Regions from separate parts of the Streptomyces sp. NPDC028991 genome, predicted to be linked through region 2. Evidence: riboswitches for the same ligand, from Rfam matches in the RefSeq annotation. Region 2 holds a riboswitch; each other region holds the start of a gene.

Region 1 (6,996 bases), on a different contig from region 2:
GGGCGTGGAGGAGTGCCACGGTCTCCTTGCCTACGCCGCGCGCGGCCCCGGTGACGAGGGCGTTCTTCCCAGCGAACTCGGCGGATTCGGATGCTTCGCTTGCTTCGGCGGACGCGGTGGCAGGTGTCATGGTGCGGTCCCTGGAGATGGTGAAGGTGAGTGCAGGCGCCGGTGCGGGGCAGCACCTGGGGTGTTGTGCAGTGGCGCGGTGAACGGGCCAGGCTGGGCCAAGCCGTCGGCGCGCTCACGGGGGCGCGGCGTTCACGGCAGGACGTCGTGGACGTCGTACGGCCGGGCTGTTCAGTGCGCGGTGAGCCCGCCGTCGACCACCAGCTCCGAGCCGGTGACGAACGAGGAGTCGTCGCAGGCCAGGAAGAGGATCGCGGGTGCGATCTCGTCGGCGCGGCCGGCTCGGCGCATGGGGGTGCGTCGGATGTCCGGCTGCTGGTCGCCCTGGTCGCCCTGGTCGTCCAGGAGTTCCTGGATCATCGGCGTGGCGATCACCCCGGGATGCACCGAGTTGATCCGTACTCCCTGCCGGGCGTACTCGACCGCGGCGGTCTTGCTCAACAGGCGCACGGCCCCCTTGGACGCCTGGTAGGCCGCAGCCGCACCGCTTCCCACCAGGCCGAGTACCGACGACGTATTGATCACCGACGCGTTGCCGCTCGCACGCAGGAGCGCCATCGCCGCCTTCATGCCGAGCCATGTGCCTTTCTGGTTCACGTCGATGACGCGGTCCCAAGCCTCTTCCCGCGTGTCCTCGATACCTGGCCAGTCCAGGATGCCGGCGAGGTTCACGAGCACGTCCAGCGTTCCGAACCGGTCGCGTACGACGGTGATCACTTCATCCCACTCCCGCGCGGAGGAGACATCGAGGCGGGCAGCGACGACCTCCGCGCCGCGTGCCCCGATCCGGTGGGACAGGTCCCACAGGGGGCCTTCGGCGACATCGGTGATCACCAGCCGGGCGCCTTCGCGGGCGAAGAGTTCGGCGGTCGCTGTGCCGAGGCCGCCGGTCGCGCCCGTGATCAGCGCGACCTTGCCGTCGAGTCGTTGTCCTGTCATGGATATGGTCCTTGATTCTCGTTGCTGCCGGCTGGCTGACTGATTGCCGTGTCGGGACCTCTTGGTCCGCCGACGGCGGATCGGCCCCCGGGTGACAGGGCGGGCGGGGGCGCGCGCCCCGGCCTCCTCTACGACGACTTCTGCTCCCGGTAGAGCACGAGGTGCTCGTGATGGAGCACTCCGTCCCGGATGTCGCCCGTGGCGGTGAACCCGGTGTCGTCGACGTAGTCCAGGTGGCTGCCGGTCACCGTGTACCGGCCGGTGTACGCGCTGCGCCGCTCGCCACGAGCTTCGTCGTAGCGGCCGTCCGGCAGCAGCTCCTGACGGATGTGACCATCCGCGGTCACCCACATCCCGACCACGTCGACGTGGTGGCCCTCAACGGTCCCGGCCATGGCGGACTCCTCTCCTCGAGTAGGGCGGTCTTTCCCGCTCCACCGAGTCTGGGCAGGTCAGCGGCCATCAACCAGGACGCGTGCTGCCTGGGTGCGGCACACCCAGGCAGCACACCGGGCCGCCGCCTAGCCTGAACACATGGACGACAACCACCTGGGAGACTTCCTGCGCACACGCCGCGCCGGCCTGCGGCCGGAGGACGTCGGTATGGCGAGTTACGGGGCCCGCAGAGTCGCCGGACTGCGCCGCGAGGAGGTCGCCGTCTTGGCCGGAGTGAACGCCGACTACTACACCCGCCTGGAACAAGGCCGCGAGCGCAACCCCTCACCCCAGGTGGTCGACGCGCTCAGCCGCGCGCTGCGCCTCGACGTGGACGCCCGCGCGCACGTGTACCGACTGGCCGGGGCCACGCCGAACGACCGGCCCTCCGTCCACGCCGCCGAGCGGGTCAGCCCGGCGCTGCGACAGCTGATGGACGGCTACCCGAACACTCCGGCGTTCGTCATGAGCCGGACCCTGGACCTCCTCGCCGTCAACGCTCTGGCCGACGCCCTCTACGCCCCGTTCGAGCCGACGGACAACCTGGCCCGCATGACCTTCCTCGACCCCGCGGGCCGCAACTTCTACACGGACTGGGACCGGGCAGCGCAGGCCACCGTCGCCAACCTTCGCGAGGCGACCGGATTCGACCCGGACAACCCACGGCTGCGTGAACTCGTCCGCACCCTCACGGAGCACAGCGCGGACTTCACCCGCCTCTGGAACGCCCACACCGTGCGCGGCAAGACCCAGGACGCCAAACACTTGCTCCACCCGGACGTCGGCCCCCTCACGCTCACCTACCAGGCTTTCGACGTACGCGAAGCACCCGGCCAGCAGCTCGTCATCTACCACGCCGAACCAGGCAGCCCCAGCGCCCAGTCCCTCAATCTGCTCGGTTCCATCCATGCCACCCGGCGCCGGCCCGACCCCCGGCCCCACCGCTGATCAGCCGACGGAACATGGAGATCGGCGGCAAGGTGCCCCGGCCGGCTTCGCCTCCGCGTGCTTCACAGGCGGTCGCCGAGCTACGCGGTACCGGCCGCCCGGTGGGCTGCTGCTCGCCTCCGTTCCGCCGTTCCCCGGGCCCGAACTGGCAGGATGGGCGGGCACGCCGTGTCCACACGGCGGGTCGGTCGGGATGGAGAGTGTTCACCGGTCTCGTCCGCGGAAGTCCAGGGCCATCCCACCGGAGTCGCCTCGATGCCCCTCCCCTACGTCCTCCTCTCCGCCGCCGTCTCCCTCGACGGCTACCTGGACGACACCGGCCCCGAACGGCTCCTGCTCTCCTCCCCGGCCGACTTCGACCGCGTCGACGAGGTGCGGGCCTCCGTCGACGCGATCCTCGTCGGCGCCGGCACGATCCGGGCCGACAATCCGCGTCTGCTGGTGAACTCCGCCGAGCGGCGGGCGGCCCGGGTCGCGGCCGGGGAGGCGGAGTACCCGCTGAAGGTGACGGTCAGCGCCACCGGCGAGCTGGACCCGGCGGCAGCGTTCTGGCACACGGGTGGGGAGAAGGTGCTCCTGACCACGGACGACGGCGCCCGGCGGGCCCGCGCGCTGGGGATCGCCGCCGACGTCGTGCCGCTCGGGGCCGCACTCGACTGGCGCACGGCGCTGGAGTACCTGCACGACCGACGGGGCGTGCGGCGGCTCATGGTCGAGGGCGGCGGGACCGTCCACACCCAGCTGCTGCAGCGGGAACTCGCCGACGAACTGCAGCTCGTCCTCGCGCCGCTGTTCGTGGGCGACCCGGACGCGCCCCGGCTGTTCGGGCCCGGCGCCTACCAGAGCGGGCGGCTGCGGCTGGTGGAGTCGCGGCGCATCGAGGACGTGGTGCTGACGCGGTACCTGCCCACCGCCCCCGGCACCGGCGACCGCGTCACCGCCGCCGACCGGCACTGGCTGGAGCTCGCCTGTGAGCTGGCGGAGCTGTGCCCGCCGTCGGAGACGGCGTTCAGCGTGGGGGCGGTCGTGGTCGCCGCCGACGGGACCGAGCTGGCGCGGGGCCACTCCCGGGAGGGCGGCGACCCCGTCGTGCACGCCGAGGAGGCCGCGCTCGCGAAGGCCGACCCCGCCGATCCGCGCCTCGCGACCGCCACCGTGTACAGCAGCCTGGAGCCGTGCGCCCGCCGCGCCTCCCGCCCCGCGCCCTGCGCCCGGCTGATCCTCGACGCCGGGGTGCGCCGCGTGGTCACGGCCTGGCGCGAGCCGGACACCTTCGTGCCGGGGGCCGACGGCAGCGGGGTGCTCGCGGCCGGGGGCGCCGGCGTCGTCGTACTGCCGGAGTACGAGCAGCGGGCGAAGGCGCCGAACCGCCACCTGGAGGGGTAGGGGGATACGGATGTGCATTCCACCCCCGGGATGACGTACAGTAGAGACACAACGGCGCGGGGTGGAGCAGCTCGGTAGCTCGCTGGGCTCATAACCCAGAGGTCGCAGGTTCAAATCCTGTCCCCGCTACTCAAGGCCGAAGGCCGGAATCCATGAGGATTCCGGCCTTCGGTGCGTTCACGGACGTGATCCCGGCACCCGCCACCCTCACCCGACCGGCCCCCACGGCTCGCCCCCCGCCCCCGCTCCGGGAAACCTGGGGGACGGGACGGCAAGCGGCGCGGACGTGCGGGGTGGCGGGAGACGAGTGGTGCGGCCAGGTGACGTGGACGACGAGGGAGCCTACGCCCGGGCCGGCGGCCGGCTTCCCCGCGATCCCGTGCCCGACCCCGGCCTCGGTGACCGGCCGGAGCCCCTGCCGGTCACCGAGGCCACGGGGCCGGTGCGGCGGTGGCGGGCCTCGTACGGGCGGACCTTCTTACGCCTGCTCCCCGTGCTGCTGATCGTCGTCGCCATCCTGTACGACATCTTCACCCCGAGGTACTTCACCGCGGGCCCCCTCTACACGGCCGCGCCCCTGGTCGCCGCCCCGGTCTACTCACGGCGCGGCACGGCGCTCACCGGCCTGGCCGTGGTGGCCGCCGTCGTCGGACTGCAGCTCGGCAAGGGCGTCATCCACTACGTCGACTCGCTCACCGAGTTGATCACCATCGCCACGGTCGCCGTGCTCGCCGTACTCGTGAACGGCTTCGTCCGCCGCACCGGCGAGCGTCTCGTCTCCGTCCGCGAGATCGCCGAGGCCGCCCAGCGGGCCGTGCTGCCGGAGCCCGCCGAGCGGATCGGCGGTTTCGAGATCGCCGCGTGCTACGAGGCCGCGCAGGCCGACGCCTTCATCGGCGGTGATCTGTACGCGGTGCAGGACAGTTCGCACGGCATCCGGCTCATCGTCGGCGACGTGCGCGGCAAGGGCATGGGCGCGGTGGCCGCCGTCGCCGTCGTGATCGGCGCCTTCCGGGAGGCCGCCGAGCAGGAGGCGACCCTGGAGGCGGTGGCGCAACGGCTGGAGCGGGCGCTGGCCCGCGAGGGCACCCGGCGGGAGGGGCTGGACGCCTTCGAGGGGTTCACCACCGCCGTGCTCGCCGAACTCCCGCACGGCGACGGGACCGTACGCATCGTCAACCGCGGCCATCCGCCGCCCCTGCTGCTGTACGCCGACGGCACCCTGCGGCCGCTGCCCGCCCGCGAGTCGGCGCTGCCGCTCGGCATGGGGGAGCTGGGCGTGTGGCCCGACCGTGCGGAGGAGGCCGAGTTCCCCGGTGGGGCCACGCTGCTGCTGTACACCGACGGGCTGTCGGAAGCACGGGACACGCGGGGGGAGTTCTACGATCCGCACGTCCGGCTGGCCGGCCGGGTGTTCCGGCACCCGGTGGAACTGCTCGACACCCTCGCCGACGACGTGCGCCGGCACTCCGGGGGCGGCATGGCCGACGACATGGCACTGCTCGCCGTACGACGACCTTGATCGATATCACCGGACGTGACGGACCGACCGCCCTCCGCATAACAACTGATACACCGTCAGAAATTTGTGATGGAAGGGGGAATACCGAGAGCCGGTCAACTCGCCCGGTTTTCACCGGTCACGAGGCGTACGTCCCGGCCGGATTCGTTAATGATCAAGAGGAACGGCTTGGAATCCGAGCCTCACGTCTATTAACGTTCGATAACGCAGCGCGGTCGTCCCAGCCGTCACAGAAGGCGGCTCCGTGCGCACGCGCCGAATCCCGCAAGGGAACCGGGGAACCACCACATTGGGGTGAATCGCTCGTACGACGCCGTGGAGACACGGCGGATATACGCGCGTAGGAGACCTTCCTGCTCCGAACCCGTCAGCTAACCCGGTAGGCGAAAGGAAGGAAAGGAGTACGCCCACGTGGCGTCCAACCGGCCTGCCCCCGAGGCCCCGTTCGTGCCCAGCGGGCACGACACCGACACCTTCGGCTACGACGGCTACCGCACCGAAGAGGGCCCCTGGGAGGAGTGGAATCCCACCGCGGACTCCATCCGCCCCGTACGCGGCCGGCACCGCGTCGCCAAGCAGCGCGGCGGACTCGCCCGCAGCTCCACCGTCCTCGGCGTCGGTGTCATAGCCGCGGTCGGCGCGGGCGGCATGGCCAGCGCGCAGACCGGCAAGCCGCCGGTGTCGATCTCCGTGCCGGACCTGCCGAACGTCGGCTCGCTCATCTCCGACGAGGAGGAGCCGGAGCCGGAGGGTTCCACCACCCCGCTCAGCAGCATCGCCACGGTCTCCGCCGACACCACCTCGGAGAGCACCACCGACGCCGGCGAGTCGCTGCGCGCCCGGATCCTGGCGCAGGCCGAGCAGCAGCAGGCCCAGGTCGAGACCAAGGCCGCCGCCGAAGCCGCGGCCGCCGCCGAGAAGAAGGCAGCGGAAGCCGCCGCCAAGGCGGAGAAGGAGGCCGAGGCCAAGGCCGCCGCCGCCAAGAAGAAGGCGGAGGAGGAGGCCGCGAAGAAGGCCGAGGCCGAGCGGCTCGCGCAGCTGGCCAAGCAGTACACGCTGCCGACCTCCTCGTACACGATCTCCTCCACCTTCGGCCAGGCCGGCGCCTACTGGTCCTCCGGCCACCACACCGGCCTCGACTTCGCCGCCCCCACGGGCACGCTGCTCAAGGCGGTGCACAGCGGCACGATCACGTCGGCCGGCTGGGACGGGTCGTACGGATACAAGACCGTGCTCACCCTCGACGACGGCACCGAGGTCTGGTACGCCCACCAGTCCTCCATCAGCGTCAGCGTCGGCCAGAAGGTCACCACCGGTGACGTCATCGGCCGTGTCGGCGCCACCGGCAACGTCACCGGCGCCCACCTCCACATGGAGGTCCACACGGCCGGCGGTGGCGGTATCGACCCGATGGCGTGGCTGCAGAGCAAGGGCCTCACCCCCTGATTCCCGCCTCACCCCCGATTCCCGCCTCGCGCGCTGCCCGTCTCCGCTGATCCCCGGCGGTCCTGACGGCGTCCCCCCGACGTCAGGGCTGCCGGTGCGCGATGGGCGGTTTGCGGGAACTTTGCCCCGTTTCCGGAATCGCCCCGTCCAGTACGGTCGTTGACGCAGGACATGACTTCTCTGCGCAAACT
Region 2 (6,996 bases):
CACACCGCCCGCCGGACGGCCCTGCGGTCGGACCTGTGAGGCCTGGTAGCGCAGCAGCTGCGCGTCGTCCGTGATGAAGACCAGGTCCTCGTCGCCGGTGCGCAGCTCGGCGCCGCCGACGATCCGGTCACCCTCCTTGAGGGTGATGACCTCCAACTCGTCCTTGTTGGACGGGTAGTCGGGCACCACCCGCTTGACGACACCCTGTTCCGTACCGAGCGCCAGGCCCGGCGAGGACTCGTCCAGTGTGGTCAGGCAGACGACGGTCTCGTCGTCCTCCAGGGTCACGAACTCCGCCAGCGGCGCGCCACCCGAGAGGTTCGGCGTCGGCATGGGCTCCGGGAGCTGGGGCAGGTCCACGACGTTCACCCGCAGCAGGCGCCCGGCCGACGTGACCACGCCCACCTCGCCGCGGGCCGTGGCCGGCACCGCCGAGACGATCAGGTCGTGCTTGACGCGCTTGGCGCCGGCCTCGGTGACGAGGGGCTCGTCGTTCGCGGTGCGGGCGAGCAGGCCCGTCGAGGACAGCAGCACCCGGCACGGGTCGTCCGCCACCTGGAGCGGAACGGTGGCGACCGGTGCACCGGACGACTCCAGCAGCATCGTACGGCGGTCGGTGCCGAACTTCTTGGCCACCGCGGCCAGTTCCGCCGAGACCAGCTTGCGCAGCTCCGCGTCCGAGTCGAGGATCCGGGTCAGCTCCTCGATCTCCGCGTTCAGCCGCTCCTTCTCCGACTCGAGCTCGATGCGGTCGTACTTGGTGAGCCGGCGCAGCGGCGTGTCCAGGATGTACTGGGTCTGGACGTCGCTCAGCGAGAAGCGCTCCATCAAGCGCTGCTTGGCCTGTGCGGAGTTCTCGCTGGAGCGGATGAGGCGGATGACCTCGTCGATGTCGACCAGGGCGGTGAGCAGGCCCTCGACCAGGTGCAGACGGTCGCGCTTCTTGCTGCGGCGGAACTCGCTGCGGCGCCGCACGACGTTGAACCGGTGGTCGAGGTAGACCTCCAGCAGCTCCTTGAGACCCAGCGTGAGCGGCTGGCCGTCCACCAGGGCGACGTTGTTGATGCCGAAGGACTCCTCCATCGGCGTCAGCTTGTACAGCTGCTCCAGGACGGCCTCCGGCACGAAGCCGTTCTTGATCTCGATGACCAGGCGCAGCCCGTGCTCGCGGTCGGTGAGGTCCTTGACGTCGGCGATGCCCTGGAGCTTCTTCGCGCCGACCAGATCCTTGATCTTGGCGATCACCTTCTCCGGGCCGACCGCGAAGGGCAGCTCGGTCACGACGAGACCCTTGCGGCGGGCCGTCACCGTGTCGACGGCGACCGTCGCCCGGATCTTGAAGGTGCCGCGGCCCGTCTCGTAGGCGTCCCGGATGCCGGGCAGGCCGACGATCCGGCCGCCGGTGGGCAGGTCGGGGCCCGGAACGTGCTTCATCAGGGCTTCGAGGTCGGCGTTCGGGTACCGGATCAGGTGCCGGGCGGCCGCGATCACCTCGCGCAGATTGTGCGGCGGCATGTTCGTGGCCATGCCGACCGCGATGCCGGAGGCGCCGTTGACCAGCAGGTTCGGGAAGGCGGCGGGCAGCGCCACCGGCTCCTGCTCCTGGCCGTCGTAGTTGGGGCCGAAGTCGACGGTGTCCTCGTCGATGGACTCCGTCATCAGGCTGGCGGCCTCGGCCATCCGGCACTCGGTGTACCGCATGGCGGCCGGCGGGTCGTCGTTGCCCAGGGAGCCGAAGTTGCCGTGGCCGTCGACCAGGGGGACGCGCATGGAGAACGGCTGGGCCATGCGCACCAGGGCGTCGTAGATCGACGCGTCGCCGTGCGGGTGCAGCTTGCCCATGACCTCGCCGACGACACGGGCGCACTTCACGTAGCTGCGCTCGGGCCGCAGGCCCATCTCGTTCATCTGGTAGACGATGCGGCGGTGCACCGGCTTGAGGCCGTCGCGGGCGTCCGGCAGCGCACGGGAGTAGATGACCGAGTACGCGTACTCGAGGAAGGAGCCCTGCATCTCGTCGACGACGTCGATGTCGAGGATCTTCTCCTCGTACGAATCGTCGGGCGGCGGGGTCTTCGTACTACGGCGGGCCATCGCTGCCGGCTCCTTGCTGAAGCGTGAACGGTGATCTGACGCGGTCCATTGTGGACTGCGGCACTGACAGCGACCGACCAGGACCCGTCACGGGCTGCCCGGCCCGGCGCTGCCCGCAGAGTACGCCCTCGTCACACGCGCTCGCCCCCGTCGGGCCGCTGAGCCCGTTCTCGCTCTCGGCGTACGAGGTCCGGGAACTCCACCGGCGCCCCGCACGCTTGCATACAGTGGCAGGATCGGCGGAATCCCGCAGTTCCGCCCAATGATCCACCAAGTGTTTCCACCAAGGATTCCGCGATCGAAGGGACGTACATGCCCATGGGTCACACGGCCACAGCCCAGGCAGGCTCCGGCGGCCTGACAGCGACCGAGCACCGCCTGGCCAACGGCCTGCGCGTGGTGCTCTCCGAGGACCACCTGACCCCGGTCGCGGCGGTGTGCCTCTGGTACGACGTCGGCTCGCGCCACGAGGTCAAGGGGCGTACCGGCCTGGCTCACCTTTTCGAGCACCTCATGTTCCAGGGCTCCGCCCAGGTCAAGGGCAACGGCCACTTCGAACTGGTGCAGGGGGCCGGCGGCTCGCTCAACGGCACCACCAGCTTCGAGCGCACCAACTACTTCGAGACCATGCCCGCCCACCAGCTGGAGCTCGCCCTCTGGCTGGAGGCCGACCGCATGGGCTCCCTGCTGTCCGCGCTGGACGACGAGTCCATGGAGAACCAGCGGGACGTCGTCAAGAACGAACGCCGCCAGCGCTACGACAACGTGCCCTACGGCACGGCGTTCGAGAAGCTGACCGCCCTCGCCTACCCGGAGGGCCACCCCTACCACCACACGCCGATCGGCTCCATGGCCGACCTGGACGCGGCGACGCTGGAGGACGCGCGCGCGTTCTTCCGCACCTACTACGCGCCGAACAACGCGGTGCTCTCGGTCGTCGGCGACATCGACCCCGAGCAGACGCTCGCATGGATCGAGAAGTACTTCGGCTCCATCGCCTCGCACGACGGCAAGCAGGCCCCCCGGGACGGCTCGCTGCCCGACGTCATGGGCGGGCAGCTGCGCGAGATCCTCGAGGAGGACGTCCCGGCCCGCGCCCTGATGGCCGCCTACCGCCTGCCGGAGGACGGCACGCGCGCGTGCGACGCGGCCGACCTGGCCCTCACCGTCCTGGGCGGCGGCGAGTCTTCCCGTCTGTACAACCGGCTGGTACGCCGCGACCGCACGGCCGTCGCCGCCGGATTCGGCCTGCTGCGGCTCGCCGGAGCGCCCTCCCTGGGGTGGCTGGACGTGAAGACGTCCGGTGACGTCGAGGTGCCGGTCATCGAGACCGCCATCGACGAGGAGCTCGCCCGGTTCGCCGAGGAGGGACCCACGGCGGAGGAGATGGAGCGCGCCCAGGCCCAGTTGGAGCGCGAGTGGCTGGACCGCCTGGGCACCGTCGCGGGCCGCGCCGACGAACTGTGCCGGTACACCGTCCTGTTCGGCGACCCGCAGCTCGCCCTCACCGCCGTACAGCGGGTGCTCGAGGTGACGGCCGAGGAGGTCCAGGAGGTCGCCAAGGCCCGCCTGCGCCCCGACAACCGCGCGGTGCTCGTCTACGAGCCGACCGCCCCCGCAGAGGACACCGACGCCGACACGAACGACGCCACCGACGAGAACGAGGAGGCGGCCAAGTGACCGAGCTCGCCACCATGGAATTCCACGCCCAGCCGCAAGCCGGCGAGCCCAAGCCGTGGGCCTTCCCGGCGCCCGGGCGCGGCAGCCTCGGCAACGGCCTCACCGTGCTGCGCTGTCATCGCCCCGGTCAGCAGGTCGTCGCCGTGGAGGTGCTCCTGGACGCGCCCCTGGACGCCGAGCCGGCCGGTCTCGACGGTGTCGCCACGATCATGGCGCGTGCCTTCTCCGAGGGCACCGACAAGCACTCCGCCGAGGAGTTCGCCGCCGAGCTGGAGCGCTGCGGAGCCACCCTCGACGCACACGCCGACCACCCCGGTGTCCGGCTGAGCCTGGAGGTGCCCGTCTCGCGCCTCGCCAAGGCCCTCGGCCTGGTCGCCGACGCCCTCAGGGCGCCCGCCTTCGCGGACGGCGAGGTCGAACGGCTGGTCCGCAACCGGCTCGACGAGATCCCGCACGAGCTGGCCAACCCCGCCCGCCGTGCGGCCAAGGAGCTGTACAAGGAGCTGTTCCCGGCCGGTACGCGCATGTCGCGCCCCCGGCAGGGCACCGAGGAGACGGTCGCGAGCATCGACTCGGCGGCCGTGCGGGCCTTCTACGAGAAGCACGTCCGGCCCGCCACGGCCACCGCCGTGGTCGTCGGCGACCTCACCGGCGTCGACCTCGACGCGCTGCTCGGCGAGACGCTGGGCGCGTGGACCGGCTCCGCGGCCGAGGCGCGCCCGGTACCCCCGGTGACCGCCGACGACACCGGCCGGGTCGTCATCGTGGACCGCCCCGGTGCCGTCCAGACGCAGCTGCTCATCGGCCGCACCGGCGCGGACCGGCACGACCGTGTGTGGCCCGCGCAGGTGCTCGGGACGTACTGCCTCGGCGGCACCCTCACCTCGCGCCTGGACCGCGTCCTGCGCGAGGAGAAGGGCTACACCTACGGCGTACGGGCGTTCGGGCAGGTCCTGCGTTCCGCGCCCGACGGCACGGGTGCCGCCATGCTCGCCATCAGCGGCTCCGTGGACACCCCCAACACCGGTCCCGCCCTGGACGACCTGTGGACGGTGCTGCGCAAGCTCGCCGCGGAAGGGCTCACCGACGCCGAGCGCGACGTGGCCGTGCAGAATCTGGTGGGCGTGGCGCCGCTGAAGTACGAGACGGCGGCGGCCGTGGCGAGCACTCTCGCCGACCAGGTCGAGCAGCACCTGCCCGACGACTACCAGGGGACGCTGTACCGCCAACTCGCCGCCACCGGCACGGTGGAGGCCACGGCCGCGGTCGTCAACGCCTTCCCGGGCGACCGTCTGGTCACCGTCCTCGTCGGCGACGCGGCGCAGATCAAGGAGCCCGTCGAGGCTCTCGGTATCGGTGAAGTCACCGTGGTTGCGGCCGAGTAGCGGCACGCGCGCGTGGCGGCCCTGGTGACCCGAGTGTCATCAGGGCCGCCTTTTGTCCGAATTGAGGGAGAGGCTGCCCGTCTGCCCTGTGGCGTGCGCTACAAAAAGCTTGTTGCGTTTGAGGATTGAAGACAGCCGCGTTTAGCGTCATCCGGGCTGTTCGTCAGGCAGTGCGCCGCACCCGCGGCACCGGACAGCCATCGCCGAGTCCCCGTACGGCGCGAGCCAGGGGAGCCGGGGACCCATGCAGTCCCTGGGGTGAATCGGACGCCCGCGCGCAGCGAGGGGGTCCGTAGGAGACCTTCCACCTCCGAACCCGTCAGCTAACCCGGTAGGCGAGAGGGAAGGAAAGGACCAGCCTCTACATGGCGTTCACGCGCGCCACCGGGAAGCACCGCCGTCCCAGCCGGGTGCACCGCACCACCGCCCGCGCGGCGGGTGTCGCGGCCCTCGCCACCACCGGCGTCGTCGGCACCCTCGCGGCTCCTGCGCTCGCCGCCGAGTCCGAGGCGGAGCAGAGCGGACTCACCCCGGTCGTCACCATCGGCGACTCCATAGCCCACGAGATCGACGCCCAGGCCACCGCGCAGGAGCAGGCGGCCCTGCACGCCGCCGCCCGTGAGGCGGCCCAGGAGGCCGCGCGCGAGCGGGCGGCCGAGGCGGCGAAGGAGGCGCGCGAGGCCAAGGAGCGCGCCGCACGCGAGGCGGAGCGCAAGCGCCTCAACACCTTCGTGTCGCCGATCACCGCCTCCTACGTCTCCACCGCCTACCAGGCCGGCAGCTCTCTGTGGTCGTCCGGCAGCCACACCGGCATCGACTTCCACGCCGCCAGCGGCACCTCCGTGCACGCGGTCGGCGTCGGCACCGTCGTGGAGGCCGGCTGGGGCGGGGCGTACGGCAACCAGGTCGTCATCAAGATGCACGACGGTACGTACACGCAGTACGGCCACCTGTCGTCCATCGGCGTCTCGGTCGGCCAGTCGGTCGGCGCCGGGCAGCAGATCGGCCTCTCCGGCGCCACCGGCAACGTCACCGGACCGCACCTGCACTTCGAGGCCCGCACGAGTTCCGAGTACGGTTCGGACATGGACCCCGTCGCCTACCTCCGCTCCCACGGTGTGAACCTCTGACGTAGCGCGGGTACGGCACCCGAAAGCCCCGGCTTCCCGAGCCGGGGCTTTCGCATTTCCGCGCGGGTCCCGGAAGCGCCGTCGTCCAAAAAACGTCCATGAAATCCGCCGCACCGTCGGAATATCCGCTTGATTGGCCTAGAGTCACTGAACACGCGTCAATCGTCGACGTTTCACGGGGATTAAGGCGGAGGTCGGGTATGCGTATTCCGGCGCACTCGGTGTGCACGGCGATCCGGGACGACATCGTCACCGGCGTCCACGGACGCGGCAGCCGGCTCACCGAGGAACTTCTGGCCCGCCGCTACGGCGTCTCCCGCGTCCCCGTCCGCGAGGCCCTGCGTACGCTGGAGGCCGAGGGCTTCGTGGTGACGCGGCGGCACGCGGGCGCGTGCGTCGCGGAACCCACCGAGCAGGAGGCCGCCGACCTGCTGGAGACGCGTACGCTCCTCGAGCCCCTCGGCGCCTCCCGCGCGGCCCGGCGCCGCACCGAGGCGCACCTCAAGGTGCTCCGCGGGCTGGTGAGGCTCGGGCAGGAGCGTGCCAGGCAGGGCAACAGCGAGGACCTGCGCTCACTGGGCGGATGGTTCCACGAGACCCTCGCCCAGTCCGCCGGCAGCTCTTCCCTGGCGGCCTTGCTGACCCAGCTGCGCCACAAGATCGCCTGGATGTACGTCGTTGAGGCGCCGGCCGGACCCGTGGAGTGC
Region 3 (6,996 bases), on a different contig from region 2:
CGGCGGCGGCTGTCCCACGGCCTCGCACTCGTTCACCCGTGAGCCGCCATTCTCACCCGAATCGGTGAGGATTGGTGTCTTCCGTGGTGTCCATCTGACCAAATCGGCCAAGGGGAATCGTCAGACCGCGGGCTCAACTCCGCCTACTCCTGCGGGATGACACGGAGGGGCCGCGACTCCCCCGGCCCGTAGGGGGCGGGGTACGCGGCCGGGCGTTCAGCCGGCCCGGTGCACCACGGCGTCGCACAGCTCCACCAGCGCGGCCTTCGCCTCGCACTCCCTGAGCGGGGCCAGCGCCGCCCGGGCGTCCTTGGCGTACCGGATGGTGTCCTGCCGCGCCTGCTCCAGCGCGGGGTGGGCGCGCAGCAGCCGCAGCGCCTCCGCGTGCCGCGCGTCGTCGCTCAGGTCGGAGTCCAGCAGCTCGCACAGCGCGATGTCCTCGGCGAGCCCGAGCCGCGCCGCCCGCTCCCGGAGCCGCAGCACCGGGAGGGTCGGGATTCCCTCGCGCAGGTCGGTCCCGGGCGTCTTCCCCGACTCGTGGGAGTCGGAGGCGATGTCCAGGACGTCGTCCGCGAGCTGGAAGGCGACACCGAGCCGCTCGCCGTACTGGGTCAGCACGTCCACGACCGTCTCGTCGGCGCCGGACATCATCGCCCCGAACCGGCAGGAGACCGCCACCAGCGAGCCCGTCTTGCCGCCCAGCACGTCCAGGTAGTGGTCGACCGGGTCCCGGCCGTCCTGGGGCCCCGCCGTCTCCAGGATCTGGCCGGTGACGAGCCGCTCGAACGCCAGGGCCTGCACGCGGACCGCCTCGGGCCCGAGGTCGGCGAGGATCTGCGAGGCGCGGGCGAACAGGAAGTCGCCGGTGAGGACGGCGACCGAGTTTCCCCAGCGGGTGTTGGCACTGGATACGCCACGCCGCACGGCGGCCTCGTCCATCACGTCGTCGTGATAGAGGGTGGCGAGGTGGGTCAGCTCCACGACGACGGCCGAGGGCACGATCCCGGGGGCGTAGGGGTCGCCGAACTGGGCGGAGAGCATCACCAGCAGTGGCCGGAAACGTTTGCCGCCGGCTCGCACCAGGTGCTGGGCGGCCTCCGTGATGAACGGAACCTCGCTCTTGGTTGCCTCAAGCAACCCTTCCTCGACAGCAACCAATCCGGCCTGGACATCGGCTTCCAGAGCCTGGTCCCGCACGCTCAGCCCGAACGGCCCGACGACGGTCACGAGGGGTCTCCTGTCTGCTGGTGTCTACTGGCGATTACCTGGTTTGTCGATAGGTCGCTGCCACCACTCAAGTCAGCGTATCCGGTCACCTTTCGATCACCGCGAGCGCCCACCGTTACAGGCCGGTCGGTATCAGATCATGCACAGTATGTTTTTGATCAGGTGATATGAGCAGACATTGATCGACATCGCCAGGGCCGGAACCCGCCACGGAAGATCACATCACTCCCCCCAACGGCCCGCACTGCGAATACGTCACCCACTCGGCGCACTCCACCCTCACCTCGAACGGATGCCCGCACGGCGCGCCGAAACACCGCTCAGGGCGAGGCGAGAGACGGGGCGCGCACGACGGCGAGCCCATCCGGCCGCCGGCCGGCATCCGAAGCCCTCCCGGCCTACGGCCGATTGGCTCCCTGTTGGCCTGAATGCCCGATTTGCCATCCTTGTTGAGGCCAGTGAGTTGGCTCACTCCCGCACACCTGTAGGCAACCCCGCCGCCGGCTGTGCCCTCCCTTTGCGCCGCAAGCCAGTTGAGCCTTGGCAGCCGCAAAGGATCAAGCGCCTCAAACACCCCAGACCAAGGTCAACAGGACTGTTGGGTGATTCCTGCACTTGTTTCGGACATCTGCTCTCGCATACGTTCCCGGCCTGTCGGGCGGACGCCGAATCCTGCCACCGCCCGGTCACACAGTCATCCGCCAACAAACTCGCAGGCAGGAGCGGGGGACCCAGGTAAGTCGCCGCACCGGTCACCACCGGAGCGGCTTGGGGTGAAGCCGTGCCCGTCAGGGCCCGGCCGGGCACCTCCCCGCCCGAACCCGACAGCTCACCTCGCAGGCGTAAGGAGAGGGACTCAAGCATGTCTGCCAACGGTCAGAACCGTCACGCCCGCACCGCCCGCCTCGCCCGGAAGCTCGCGGTGGCCGGCACCGGCGCCGCAGTGCTCGCCCTGCCGCTCATCGGCGCCACCAGCGCCTCCGCGGCCACCCCGGCCGCCACCACCTCCGCCGCGTCCGCCACCACGGCGGCGACGACGTACCCGGACAACCTCGACGGCTGGATCCGGGAGTCGCTCGACGTCATGGCGCAGCACGGCATCCCCGGGTCGTACGAGGGCATTCACCGCAACATCATGCGGGAGTCGTCCGGCAACCCGCTCGCCATCAACAACTGGGACATCAACGCCATCAACGGCACCCCGTCCAAGGGCCTGCTCCAGGTGATCGACCCGACCTTCCAGGCGTACCACGTGCCCGGCACCTCCTGGGACCCGTACGACCCGGTCGCCAACATCACCGCCGCCTGCAACTACGCGGCCGACCGGTACGGCTCGATGGACAACGTCTTCGGCGCGTACTGATCCGCGCGGAACCGCACCGGGCTGCGCGGAGCCGCACCGAACTGCGCCGCACCGCACTGAGCTGCGCCGAGGCGTACTGAGCCGCGCCGAGGCGTACTAAGAGGTTCCGAAGATCCGCTCGAGGACGACGGCCACGCCGTCGTCCTCGTTCGTCGTGGTGACCTCGTCGGCCACCGCCTTGAGTTCGGGGTGGGCGCCGGCCATGGCGACGCCGTGCGCCGCCCAGTCGAACATGGGGATGTCGTTCGGCATGTCGCCGAAGGCGATCGTCCGCCGCCGGCCCAGCCCCAGGCGCTCGGCGGCCATCGCGAGGCCGGTCGCCTTGGTGATGCCGCACGGCTGGAGCTCCACCGTCCCCGGCCCCGACATGGTGACCGTGGCGAGGGAGCCCACCACCGCGCGTGCCGTCGCCGCCAACTCGTCGTCGGTCAGGTCGGGGTGGCGCAGCAGCACCTTGCTGATCGGCGCGCTCCACAGCTCGTCGCGCCGCTCGACCCGCACCGCGGGCAGCGTCGGGTGGGGCATCAGGTAGCCCGGTTCGATGAGCGTCAGGCCGTCGACGCCGTCTTGGTCGACCGCGGCGTGCACCTGCCCCACCTCGGCCTCGATCTTGCCGAGCGCGGTCTCGGCCAGCTCCCGTTCCAGGGTGACCGACCACAGCATCCGGTGTGCGCCGGCGTCGTACACCTGCGCGCCCTGGCCGCACACCGCGAGCCCCGTGCAGCCGAGGCGGTCGAGCAGGGACCGCACCCGGGGCGCCGGCCGCCCGGTCACCACCAGATGCCGCGCACCGGCCTCGGCCACCCGCGTCAGCGCGGCCAGTGACCGGTCGGACACGGTGTCGTCGCCGCGGAGCAGCGTGCCGTCGAGGTCGGTGGCGACGAGTGAATACGCGGTGCGGTCCATGATCAGAGAATACGGACACCGCACCTGTCCGACTCACCCGCGATCGCTTCCGAACGAGGACGCGCGAGGTCGGCACGAGTCCGCACGAGTACGGCACGAGTGCGCACGAGGACGCACGTTCGTGTCCGAAACCTGGCACATCACCGGCTTCATCGGCTAAAGCCGGTTAAGGGCCTGTGCACCGGTTGGCAACAACATGGTCCGCTACCTACCGGCCGAACCGTCCCCGGGGGTACCGTCCTTCTGTCCAGGGGGACTTGATCGGGGGGTCGGGTTGAACAGCGGACGTGTGCGCGTGCTCAGGCCGGAGGAACTGGGCGAGGGGGAACGGGAGCACTGGCGCGAGCTGCGCGCCAAATCGACGGCACCACGCAATCCGTTCATGGAACCGGAGTTCACCGACGTCGTGGGCCGGGTACGGCCGCGGGCGCGGGTGGCGGTGGTGTACGACGGCGGTGATGCGGCCGGTTTCCTGCCGCACGAGCGGGGACGGCTGGGTCAGGGCCGGGCGATCGGGCTCGGCGTCTCGGACTGCCAGGGCGCGGTGCTGCGCCCGGGCCTCATCCCGGACACCCGGGAACTGCTGCGGGCCTGTTCCCTGTCGAGCTTCGCCTTCGACAACCTCGAGGCGGAGCAGGGGCTGTTCGTGCCGCACGCCGCCGAGGAGCACACCACCTACGTCATCGACGTGGAGCAGGGTTACGAGGCGTACGAGAGCGTACTGCGCGACCGGTCGCCGAAGTTCCTGAAGACCACCCTCGCCAAGGAGCGCAGGCTCGGCCGTCAGGTCGGGGACGTGCGCTTCGTGTTCGACGAACGTGACCCGGCCGCGCTGCGCACGCTCATGGAGTGGAAGTCGGCGCAGTACCGCAGGACGGGACGCCGGGACCGGTTCGCGCAGGAGTGGATCACCCGGCTCGTCGGACGGCTCGCCAGGACCCGGGCGCCTGAGTGCACCGGCACCCTGTCCGTGCTCTACGCCGCAGGCCGCCCGGTCGCCGCCCACTTCGGACTGCGCTCGGCGACGGTCCTGGCGTGCTGGTTCCCGGCGTACGACCCGGACTTCGCCAAGTACTCGCCGGGGCTGGTGCTGCATCTGCGGATGGCCGAGGCCGCCGCCGCCGCGGGCATCGGCATGCTCGACATGGGGCGGGGTCCCGCGGAGTACAAGGACTCGCTGAAGACCGGAGACCTGTCCGTGTACGAGGGGGCGGTGACGCGGGTGGGGGCGGGCGCCGCGCTGCACTGGCTCGGCCGCGAGCCGGCCCGCCGCGCGCACGGCTTCGTGCGCGACCGGCCCCGGCTGGCGTCGCTGGCGGTACGGACGCTGAGGGGCGCGGCCCGGCTGCGCCGGTCATGACGGAGGGCAACCACGAGGGGGTGGGCGCATGGCCGGTGTGCGGCGTGCGCGGCAGGAGACACGGCGGGCGATAGAGGGGTTCCTGAGCATCGGGCCGGTGCAGGTCGCCGAGCTGGATCTCGGCGGCGAGAGCGCGGCGGCTGACACCACCGAGCGGGGCGATGACGCCGAACGGGGCACGGGGGCCGACGGCACCGAGCGGGGCGCGAGGGCCGAGGGAGCCGAGGGAGCCGACGGCACCCAGCAGGGCAATGAGGGTGACGGCACCCAGCGGGGCGATGGGGGTGACAGCACCGAACGGGCGGAGCTGAGACCCGGGCCGGGCAGCGCGCCGGTGACGTCCGGCGCGGTTTTCCTCCTGGTCAGGCGGGCGGGGGTGCCCGTCGGCACCCTGCTCGGGCAGGTGCCCGAAGGAGCGGATCCCGCAAAGGTGCTGACCGGACTCGCCCGGGAGCTGCCGCACGGGGAGCCGCCCGAGCCGTTGCCCGGGCCGCCGCCGTCCGCCAGTGTCGTGGTCGCCACCCGGGAACGCGCGGACCAGCTCGCCCGCGCGCTGGACTCACTGCTCGCGCAGGACCACCCGGACTACGAGATCGTCGTCGTCGACAACGCGCCCACGACCGAGGAGACCCGCGAACTCGTCGAGCGCAAATACGGCGAGCGGGTGCGCTACGTGTGCGAGCCGGTGCCCGGACTCGCCATCGCCCACAACCGGGGCCTCGCGGCCGTACGGGGCGAGGTGGTCGCCTTCACCGACGACGACGTGGTCGCCGACCCGAGCTGGCTCACCGAGCTGACCGTCCCCTTCGCCGCCGATCCGCGCCTGGGCTGCGCCACGGGGCTGATCCTGCCCGCGCGGCTGCGCACTCCCGCCCAGGTGCTCCTGGAGAGCCACGGCGGCTTCGCGAAGGGGTTCACCCCGCGGACGTACGACCCCGAGCGCCCGCCCGCCGACGAGCCGCTGTTCCCGTTCACCGCGGGCCGGTTCGGCTCCGGCGCCAACATGGCCTTCCGTACGTCGGTGCTGCGGTCGGTCGGCGGCTTCGACCCGGCGACCGGCGCGGGCACACGCGCGCGGGGCGGCGACGACCTCTACGGCTTCGTCCGCGTCCTCGCCCTGGGCCAGCGGCTGCGTTACACCCCGCGCGCGCTGGTCTGGCACCACCACCGGGAGACCTGGCGTGACCTGGAGACCCAGGCGTACGGCTACGGCGCGGGCCTCACCGCGTATCTCACGGCGATCCTGGTGAACCGGCCGGCGCTGCTGCCGGCCTTCCTCGCGCGGGTGCCGGGCGGGCTCGCGCACGCACGGGGCCTGACCGCCGTACGCGCCGCCGACGCCGGTGCGGACACGGCGGCGGAGGTTCCGGGCGGGCACGACTCCCGCACCCATCCATGGCCACGGCGTCTGTCCCGGTTGCAGCGCCGGGGCATGCTGTACGGCCCCGTCGGCTATCTGCGGGCCCGCCGCGCCCTGCGTACGGTCGGGCTGGAGGCGCGATGAGCGAGGCCGGGGCCCCGGGAGCGGCGGGGGCGCGGGACGACGTCCCCGCGGCAGACGGACCGAGCGGGGCGCCCCGACCGAGGGGGACCAGCGGGACCAGCGGGACCAGCGGGACCAGCGGGGCCAGCGGGACCAGCGGGACCAGGGCGAACGAGTCGAATGGGGCGAGCGGAACGGGCGGATCCGGCGGGCACATACCGGTCTTCCTCTACCACGCCGTGATGGACGATCCGCCCTCCTGGATCGCCGAGTTCACCGTCACGCCCAAGGAGTTCGCCTCCCACCTGGACGCGATCGTGGACAGCGGCATGACGCCGGTCACGATCAGCGTGCTCGCCGACCACCTCACCGGGCGGGCGCCCCTGCCGCCTCGGCCGGTGCTGCTCACCTTCGACGACGGCTTCGCCGACCTGCCCGGTCCCACGGCCGAGGCGCTGGCCGAGCGTGCTCTGCCCGCCACCGCCTATCTCACCACCGGGGCCATCACCCCGGGCGGTCGCAGTCTGCTGCCCCCGGCCCCGATGATGACCCTGGACGCGGCGGCGGAGCTGGAACGTTCCGGCATGGAGATCGGCAGCCACACCGTCACCCACGCCCAGCTCGACACGCTGCCCGCCAAAGGGCTGGCGTACGAGC
Region 4 (6,996 bases), on a different contig from region 2:
CGACGACGAGAAGGTGGAGAAGCCGCTGTTCGGCCTGGTGGGCCTGCTGACCGTGGCGAACGTCTTCATCGCGGTGCTCTGGACCTGACCCGCCCGGTGTCCGCGCCCGCGGACCGCAGCCCGGCTCCGGCCCGGAAGACCGCCCCCGCCGCTACCGCCAGCCACGCGGCCACCGCGATCCACAGCAGCGCCCGACCGGGCGCGTCCAGCCACGGCACGTCGAGGACGGCGGCGACGGACAGCGTCGCCGCCGCCGTCATGCCGAGGGGGAAGACGGTCGACCAGCGGCGCACGTCGTAGCGGAGCCGGGGCCAGGCGATCTCGGCGGCGAGCAGTACGGCGTACCAGGCGAGGTCGAGGGCGAGCAGGAAGACGGTCACGTCGTGCAGGACCGCGTAGTCGTCGTTGTTCCACAGGTACATGCCGGTCCCGGCCGCCGCCAGCAGTTTGGCGCCGGCGAGGGCCGAGATGGCGAGCGCGCCGCCCGCCACCCAGTGGTCCCCGGACCCCCGGGCCACCTGCCGCAGGTCGAAGCGGAACAGCGCGATCAGGTAGAGCACGATCCCCAGCCAGAACGGCACCAGCGACGCGTACGCCAGCCAGGGCGTCGAGGTGGCCGCGGCCAGCGTGGCGCCCAGCACGGCCAGCCCCTCCGTGGCCACGCAGCCCAGGAACACGGCGCCCGGCATCCTGCGCCCCCAGTGGGTGACGACCAGGAGCAGCAGCCCCGGCCACAGCAACGCCGCCAGCACCAGCAGCGCCGCCGCCACGGGTGACCAGCCGAAGAGGGAGAAGCGGGTACCGAGCACGGTCGTCGCGGCGACGGCGGTGAGCGCGCCCGGCGTCCCGGCCCGCGTCACCCACTGCGCGCGCTCGACCAGCAGCAGGTAGACGAAGTTCGCCGCCAGCGTCAGCCAGGCGGCGCAGGCCAGGACCAGGGCGATCCGGGACAGGACCTCGTGACCCGTCAGGTGCAGGGCGACCGACAGGATGCCGGTCGCCATGACCGCGGCCCCGGCGGCCGGCGGACGCTGAGCCCACCAGGCGCGCAGAGGGTAGGGAAAGGCGGGGGAGGTGCCGGATGACATGCGCCCGATGCTAGAGAGCCCCGCGCGTCAGGCCGGGCGCACCACGCTGTGGATCGACGACTCGCCGTCGTAGTAGATCGACTCCTCACGGACGTACGCGCCCGGCTTCGGGGCGTGGATCATCATGCCGTTGCCGATGTAGAGGCCGACATGGCTGAGGTCGTCGTAGAAGAAGACCAGGTCACCGGGCTGGGCCTGGGCGACCGGGACCGTCGTGCCCGCGTCGACCTGGTCGTAGGTGGTGCGCGGCAGGGTCACGTCGGCGGCCTTCCAGGCGGCCTGGGTGAGCCCCGAGCAGTCGTAGGAGCCGGGGCCCGTGGCGCCCCACACGTACGGCTTGCCGATCTGTGCGCGGGCGAAGGCGAGCGCCTTCTCGGCCTTGGTGCCGTAGGAGGAGTCCGGCGTGGTGGACCCGGTTCCCGTACCGGTGTCGCCGGAGCCGGATGATCCGGGGGTGTCCGCGGCGGCGTCGCTCTCCTGCCGCGCCGCCCGCTCCTGCCGCTCCCGCTCCTCGGCCTGCCGCTTGGCGAGTTCCGCGGCCTTGCGGGCGGCCTCCTCCTGCTTCTTCTTCTCGATCGCCGCGAGCCGGGCCTTCTCCTCGGCGGTCAGCTCCGACAGCAGCTCCCGCGCGGTGGCGAGCTTCTTCTGGACGGTGGCCTTGGCGGTCTTGAGGTCGCTCTGCGACTCGGTGAGCGTCTCGAGGCTCTCGGTGGCCTCGCGGCGCTTCTCCATCGTCTCGGACTGCTGGGTGGCGTAGTCGTCGACCGCGTCCTTCTGGCGGCCGGTGAGCCGGTTCAGCAGGTGATTCCGGTCGACGTAGTCCTGCGGCGAGTCCGCGAGCAGGACTGTCGCGGTCTCCGGGATCGAGGCGCCCGTACGGTACTGCGCGGAGGCGAAGGAGCCGAGCTCCTCGCGCGCCTCGTTCAGTTTCTGGGTGCGCTTGGCGACGTCGTCGAGCAGGGTGTCGACGCGTTTGCGCTGCTTGGTGGTCTTCTCCTTGGCCGCGTTGTACTTCTCCGTCGCCGACCCCGCCTGGCGGTACAGGTCGTCGACCTTCTTCTCGACCTCTTCGAGGCTCGGCCTGTCGTCGTCCGACGGTGCCGCGGTGGCCGTCTGGGACAGCAGGGCGACGGAGGTGAGGGCCGCCGTGGCGAGGGCGGGGGGCCGTATTCCTGCGACGCGCGTACCGGTGGGACGCGACTTGCGGTGCGACGCCAAGGAGGCGACTCCTTCCACGCTCCGCCTACCGGGTTAGCTGTCGGGTTCGGGCGGTGGTTCGGAAGGTTTGCCCTACGGCGGGTCCGCCCCGTCGGGGGCGGTACGGCCGATTCACCCCAAGGTTCTCGGTTGGGTCCCCGGCTCCGGGCGCCGTGCGGGCACACCGGACTCGGCGGAGGCCGCGCGGCCCGGCGACGTTCGCCGGAGGGGGTCGTGCGGCCTGTCCGAACCGTAGCCAACTCGTGTGGCGGCTGTGAAGGTTGGTGGGTGATATGCCCGATACATTTTCGTGACCTCCGGGTGGGGCCGCCTCCCGGCCACCGCGCGGTCACTCTTCGTGGTCCGCTCTGTCGCAGCGCGTGCTCATGGCGGGATACCGGCCATTCTCCGGGGTGGCGCCGGGTTGTCGGTGGGGCGCCCTAGACTCGGAGAGCGATGAGCAGCCTCTTTGACGACAGCTTCCTGGCGAGCCTCCAGATCCCCCGCGGTCACGAGGAGGAACCCCCGCCGCCGCCCGACGACGATCACGGACCGGAGCCGGTTCCGCACGATCTGTTCGGCGGGAAGTTCGACGCGCCGCCGGACCGGGACGCCCACTACCGGGACGGCGCCCCGCGCCCCGCCCTGGACGCCGCGGCGCTCCTGGAGGGGCTGAACGAGAACCAGCGCGCCGCCGTCGTCCACTCCGGCTCCCCGCTGCTCATCGTGGCCGGCGCCGGCTCGGGCAAGACCCGCGTGCTCACCCACCGCATCGCCCACCTGCTGGCCGAGCGGAGCGTCCACCCGGGCCAGATCCTCGCGATCACCTTCACCAACAAGGCCGCGGGCGAGATGAAGGAGCGCGTCGAGCAGCTCGTCGGCCCGCGTGCGAACGCGATGTGGGTGATGACCTTCCACAGCGCCTGCGTCCGCATCCTGCGCCGCGAGTCGAAGCGGCTCGGCTTCACCTCGTCCTTCTCGATCTACGACGCCGCCGACTCCAAGCGCCTGATGGCGCTCGTCTGCCGCGACCTGGATCTCGACCCCAAGCGTTTCCCGCCCAAGTCCTTCAGCGCCAAGATCTCGAATCTGAAGAACGAGCTGATCGACGAGGAGGACTTCGCCGCCCAGGCCGCCGACGGCTTCGAGAAGACCGTCGCCCAGGCCTACGCCCTCTACCAGTCGCGGCTGCGCGAGGCGAACGCCCTCGACTTCGACGACCTGATCATGACGACGGTCAATCTGCTGCGCGCCTTCCCGGACGTCGCCGAGCACTACCGCCGCCGCTTCCGGCACGTCCTGGTCGACGAGTACCAGGACACCAACCACGCCCAGTACTCCCTGGTCCGCGAGCTGGTCGGCACCTCCGAGCACCCCGTCGACGTGCCGCCCGAGGCCGAGGTCCCGCCCGCCGAGCTGTGTGTCGTGGGCGACGCCGACCAGTCGATCTACGCCTTCCGCGGCGCCACCATCCGTAACATCCTCCAGTTCGAGGAGGACTACCCGGACGCGACGACGATCCTCCTGGAGCAGAACTACCGCTCCACCCAGACGATCCTCAGCGCCGCCAACGCGGTCATCGAGCGCAACGAGTCCCGCCGGCCCAAGAACCTGTGGACCAACCAGGGCGCCGGCTCGCAGATCACCGGGTACGTCGCCGACACCGAGCACGACGAGGCACAGTTCGTCGCCGACGAGATAGACCGCCTCACGGACGCGGGCGAGGCGAAGGCCGGCGACGTCGCCGTCTTCTACCGGACCAACGCCCAGTCCCGTGTCTTCGAAGAGGTCTTCATCCGCGTCGGCCTGCCCTACAAGGTCGTCGGCGGTGTCCGCTTCTACGAGCGCAAGGAGGTCCGGGACGTCCTTGCCTACCTGCGGGTACTGGCCAACCCCGAGGACTCGGTGCCGCTGCGCCGGATCCTCAACGTCCCCAAGCGGGGCATCGGTGACCGGGCCGAAGCCATGATCGACGCGCTCTCCCAGCGCGAGAAGATCAGCTTCCCGCAGGCGCTCAAGCGCGTCGACGAGGCATACGGCATGGCCGCGCGCTCGGCGAACGCCGTCAAGCGGTTCAACACGCTCATGGAGGACCTCCATACGATCGTCGAGTCCGGCGCCGGACCGGCGACCGTGCTGGAGGCGATCCTCGAACGCACCGGCTACCTCGCCGAGTTGCAGGCCTCCACCGACCCGCAGGACGAGACCCGCATCGAGAACCTCCAGGAACTCGCGGCCGTCGCCCTGGAGTTCGAGCAGGAGCGGGCCGAGAGCGAAGAAGCCGGAACCCTGGCCGACTTCCTGGAGAAGGTCGCGCTGGTGGCCGACTCCGACCAGATCCCGACAGCGCCTGATGATGCTGTTGACGCGGCGGGGTCGGACGGCGACGGCGTCGTCACCCTGATGACCCTGCACACCGCCAAGGGCCTGGAGTTCCCGGTCGTCTTCCTCACCGGCATGGAGGACGGCGTCTTCCCGCACATGCGCGCCCTCGGCCAGGCCAAGGAGCTGGAGGAGGAACGTCGGCTTGCGTACGTCGGCATCACGCGCGCGCGTGAGCGGCTGTACCTGACCCGGTCCACGCTGCGCAGCGCCTGGGGGCAGCCGTCGTACAACCCGCCCTCGCGCTTCCTCGAGGAGATCCCGGCGCCCCACCTGGAGTGGAAGCGGACCGGGGCGAACGGACCAGCGCCCTCCGCGCCGGTCTCGGGCGTGGCGGCCTCGCTGTCGTCGTCCCGTTCCTCGGCGGCGGGGGCGTCCGGTTTCGCCACGGGCCGGTCCGCCTCCGCCGAGCGGGCGACGGTCTCGCTGTCGGTCGGGGACCGCGTCACGCACGACCAGTTCGGTCTCGGGACGGTGGTCGGGGTCAAGGGCACGGGGTCGAACGCCGAGGCGACGATCGACTTCGGAGACACGAAGCCGAAGCGGCTGCTGCTGCGGTACGCGCCGGTGGAGAAGCTCTGAGGGGGCGAGGAGATGCGGCGGGCGCCTCGGGCGCCCGCACGTCTGCCCGGTTCCGGCTGCTGAGACCGTTCCGGCTGCTGAGACGTTACGGCGTCACGACGGGTTGAGACCGTGGCTGCGCAGCCACGAGAGCGGGTCGATCGCCGAGCCGCCCGCGGGGCGCACCTCGAAGTGCAGGTGCGGACCGGTCGAGTTGCCCGAGTTGCCGGAGAACGCGATCGCGTCGCCGGCCTTCACCGTCGTACCGGAGGGGATCTGGTAGCTGGAGAGGTGGCAGTACCACGTCTCCGTGCCGTCCTTCGCCGTCACGATCATCATGTTCCCGTACGCGCTGTTGTACTGCGTGCGGACCGTGCCGTCCGTCGCGGCCATCACCGTCGTGCCGTACGAGACGGGGAAGTCGATGCCGCTGTGCACGGACATCCAGTTGATGCCGGCCTGGCCGTAGTACGCGCTGAGGCCGTGCTGGGCGACCGGGAGCGCGAACTTGGGGCGCAGCCGCTCCTTGCGCGCCGCCTCCTCCGCCGCCCGCCTCTTCTCGGCGGCCTGCTGGGCCTTGAGGTCGATGCGTTCCTGTGTCCGGCTGGCCCGGTCGGCGAAGTCGTCCGCTCCGGCGGCGAGGCTCGTGAGCTGGGTGTCCAGCTTGTTGTTGGCGGTGGACGGTTTCACCGGCGCCGCCCCGGCGCCGCCCGCGTCCGCCGCGGAAGCGGTGGTCTCCGTGCCGTCGTCGCCGCTCAGACCGCCGACGGAGGCGGCGGCGATACCGGCGACGCTCATCACGCAGGCCGACGGTACGGCGATGGTCATCAGTGCCGAGCGCTTGGCGGGCTGGCGGCGGCGGGAACGCGACCCGCCGCGGGAGGCGGTGCGTGCGGCCGGGATCCGGTCGGCCGGGGAGGCCTCTTCCTGGCCTTCCAGGAGAACGGTCACGGTGGGGAGCTCGCCGGTGGCGGCCAACCCGTCGTCGCGCGGGCCGGCTTCCCCGGCGGGAGAGGCGTCCGGCGCGGTGTTCTCCGGCGGCTCCGGCGTCTCCCGCGCTTCCGGCTGCTCCGGTTCCTGGGGTGTCCGCGCCGTGGTGCCGTCCGAGTTCCACTGCGTGGCGTCGTAGGCACCGGTGTCGAACGCACCGGCTGCGAAGGTACCGGTCGTGTAGGCGCCGGTTTCGAAGGCGCCGGTCGCGAAGGTGCCGGTGCCGTAGGTCTGCGCGCCCCAGTCCCACTGCTGGGTGCCGTCGGCCGCGTTGCCCGACTGGTCCGGCTGGGCCCAGGTGCCGGTGTCCCACTGCCCGGTGGCCTCGGCGCTCGTGGCCTGCGGGGGCGCGGCGGCGGGCTGCTGCGGGTCGGTCGTCCACGTCGTCGTGTCGTAGGCGCCGGTGTCGTAGGCGGCGTGGTGCCGGGCCGCGTACGCGTCGTAATTCGGTGTCTGCCCGCTGCCGTTGGACCACTGGGCGGCGTCGTGGCCACCCGTGGTGTCGTAGGAGCCCGTGGTGTCGTAGCCGCCGGTGCCCTGACCCGGGAGGCTGCCGAAGAGAGGGTCGGCGTCGAAGGTCGCCGTGGCGGTGGCGCCGGTGGAAAAACCGGTGGTGCCGTAGCCGCCGTACGTGGTGAGGTCGCCGTACTGGGCTTCCCCTGTGCCGTACGACGCGTACTGCGCCGGATCGGCGTCGGAAGCCGAGGCCGGGGTGGTCATGGTCCCCGACGGGTGACGGTCGTTCACCAACTTCTCTTTCGCCTCGACAACAGGGGCT

The links. Region 2 has a riboswitch for cyclic di-AMP ahead of ACZ4V1_RS26960 (M23 family metallopeptidase). Riboswitches for the same ligand answer to the same signal wherever they lie in the genome.
Region 1: another riboswitch for cyclic di-AMP. It lies ahead of ACZ4V1_RS10285 (M23 family metallopeptidase); the one in region 2 lies ahead of ACZ4V1_RS26960 (M23 family metallopeptidase).
Region 3: another riboswitch for cyclic di-AMP. It lies ahead of ACZ4V1_RS05005 (transglycosylase SLT domain-containing protein); the one in region 2 lies ahead of ACZ4V1_RS26960 (M23 family metallopeptidase).
Region 4: another riboswitch for cyclic di-AMP. It lies ahead of ACZ4V1_RS05960 (C40 family peptidase); the one in region 2 lies ahead of ACZ4V1_RS26960 (M23 family metallopeptidase).

The regions. Positions count from the first base shown of each region.
Region 1 is NZ_JBVHVP010000004.1:18,841-25,836, reverse strand. It holds partial or broken gene ACZ4V1_RS10320 (SDR family NAD(P)-dependent oxidoreductase) at 1-130, opposite strand, end outside; gene ACZ4V1_RS10315 (SDR family NAD(P)-dependent oxidoreductase) at 301-1,068, opposite strand; gene ACZ4V1_RS10310 (Atu4866 domain-containing protein) at 1,197-1,463, opposite strand; gene ACZ4V1_RS10305 (helix-turn-helix transcriptional regulator) at 1,603-2,451, shown strand; gene ACZ4V1_RS10300 (dihydrofolate reductase family protein) at 2,707-3,837, shown strand; tRNA gene ACZ4V1_RS10295 (tRNA-Met) at 3,893-3,966, shown strand; gene ACZ4V1_RS10290 (PP2C family protein-serine/threonine phosphatase) at 4,148-5,359, shown strand; cyclic di-AMP (ydaO/yuaA leader) riboswitch at 5,603-5,760, shown strand; gene ACZ4V1_RS10285 (M23 family metallopeptidase) at 5,771-6,805, shown strand; gene ACZ4V1_RS10280 (aldo/keto reductase) at 6,977-6,996, shown strand, end outside.
Region 2 is NZ_JBVHVP010000016.1:127,379-134,374, forward strand. It holds gene ACZ4V1_RS26945 (DNA gyrase/topoisomerase IV subunit A) at 1-2,094, opposite strand, end outside; gene ACZ4V1_RS26950 (M16 family metallopeptidase) at 2,407-3,774, shown strand; gene ACZ4V1_RS26955 (M16 family metallopeptidase) at 3,771-5,159, shown strand; cyclic di-AMP (ydaO/yuaA leader) riboswitch at 5,351-5,512, shown strand; gene ACZ4V1_RS26960 (M23 family metallopeptidase) at 5,525-6,289, shown strand; gene ACZ4V1_RS26965 (GntR family transcriptional regulator) at 6,490-6,996, shown strand, end outside.
Region 3 is NZ_JBVHVP010000002.1:199,767-206,762, reverse strand. It holds gene ACZ4V1_RS05010 (polyprenyl synthetase family protein) at 217-1,227, opposite strand; cyclic di-AMP (ydaO/yuaA leader) riboswitch at 1,917-2,084, shown strand; gene ACZ4V1_RS05005 (transglycosylase SLT domain-containing protein) at 2,090-2,590, shown strand; gene ACZ4V1_RS05000 (HAD family hydrolase) at 2,687-3,496, opposite strand; gene ACZ4V1_RS04995 (GNAT family N-acetyltransferase) at 3,771-4,856, shown strand; gene ACZ4V1_RS04990 (glycosyltransferase family 2 protein) at 4,885-6,360, shown strand; gene ACZ4V1_RS04985 (polysaccharide deacetylase family protein) at 6,582-6,996, shown strand, end outside.
Region 4 is NZ_JBVHVP010000002.1:390,806-397,801, forward strand. It holds gene ACZ4V1_RS05950 (hypothetical protein) at 1-88, shown strand, start outside; gene ACZ4V1_RS05955 (tellurite resistance/C4-dicarboxylate transporter family protein) at 66-1,088, opposite strand; gene ACZ4V1_RS05960 (C40 family peptidase) at 1,116-2,306, opposite strand; cyclic di-AMP (ydaO/yuaA leader) riboswitch at 2,314-2,491, opposite strand; gene pcrA (DNA helicase PcrA) at 2,742-5,249, shown strand; gene ACZ4V1_RS05970 (M23 family metallopeptidase) at 5,343-6,965, opposite strand.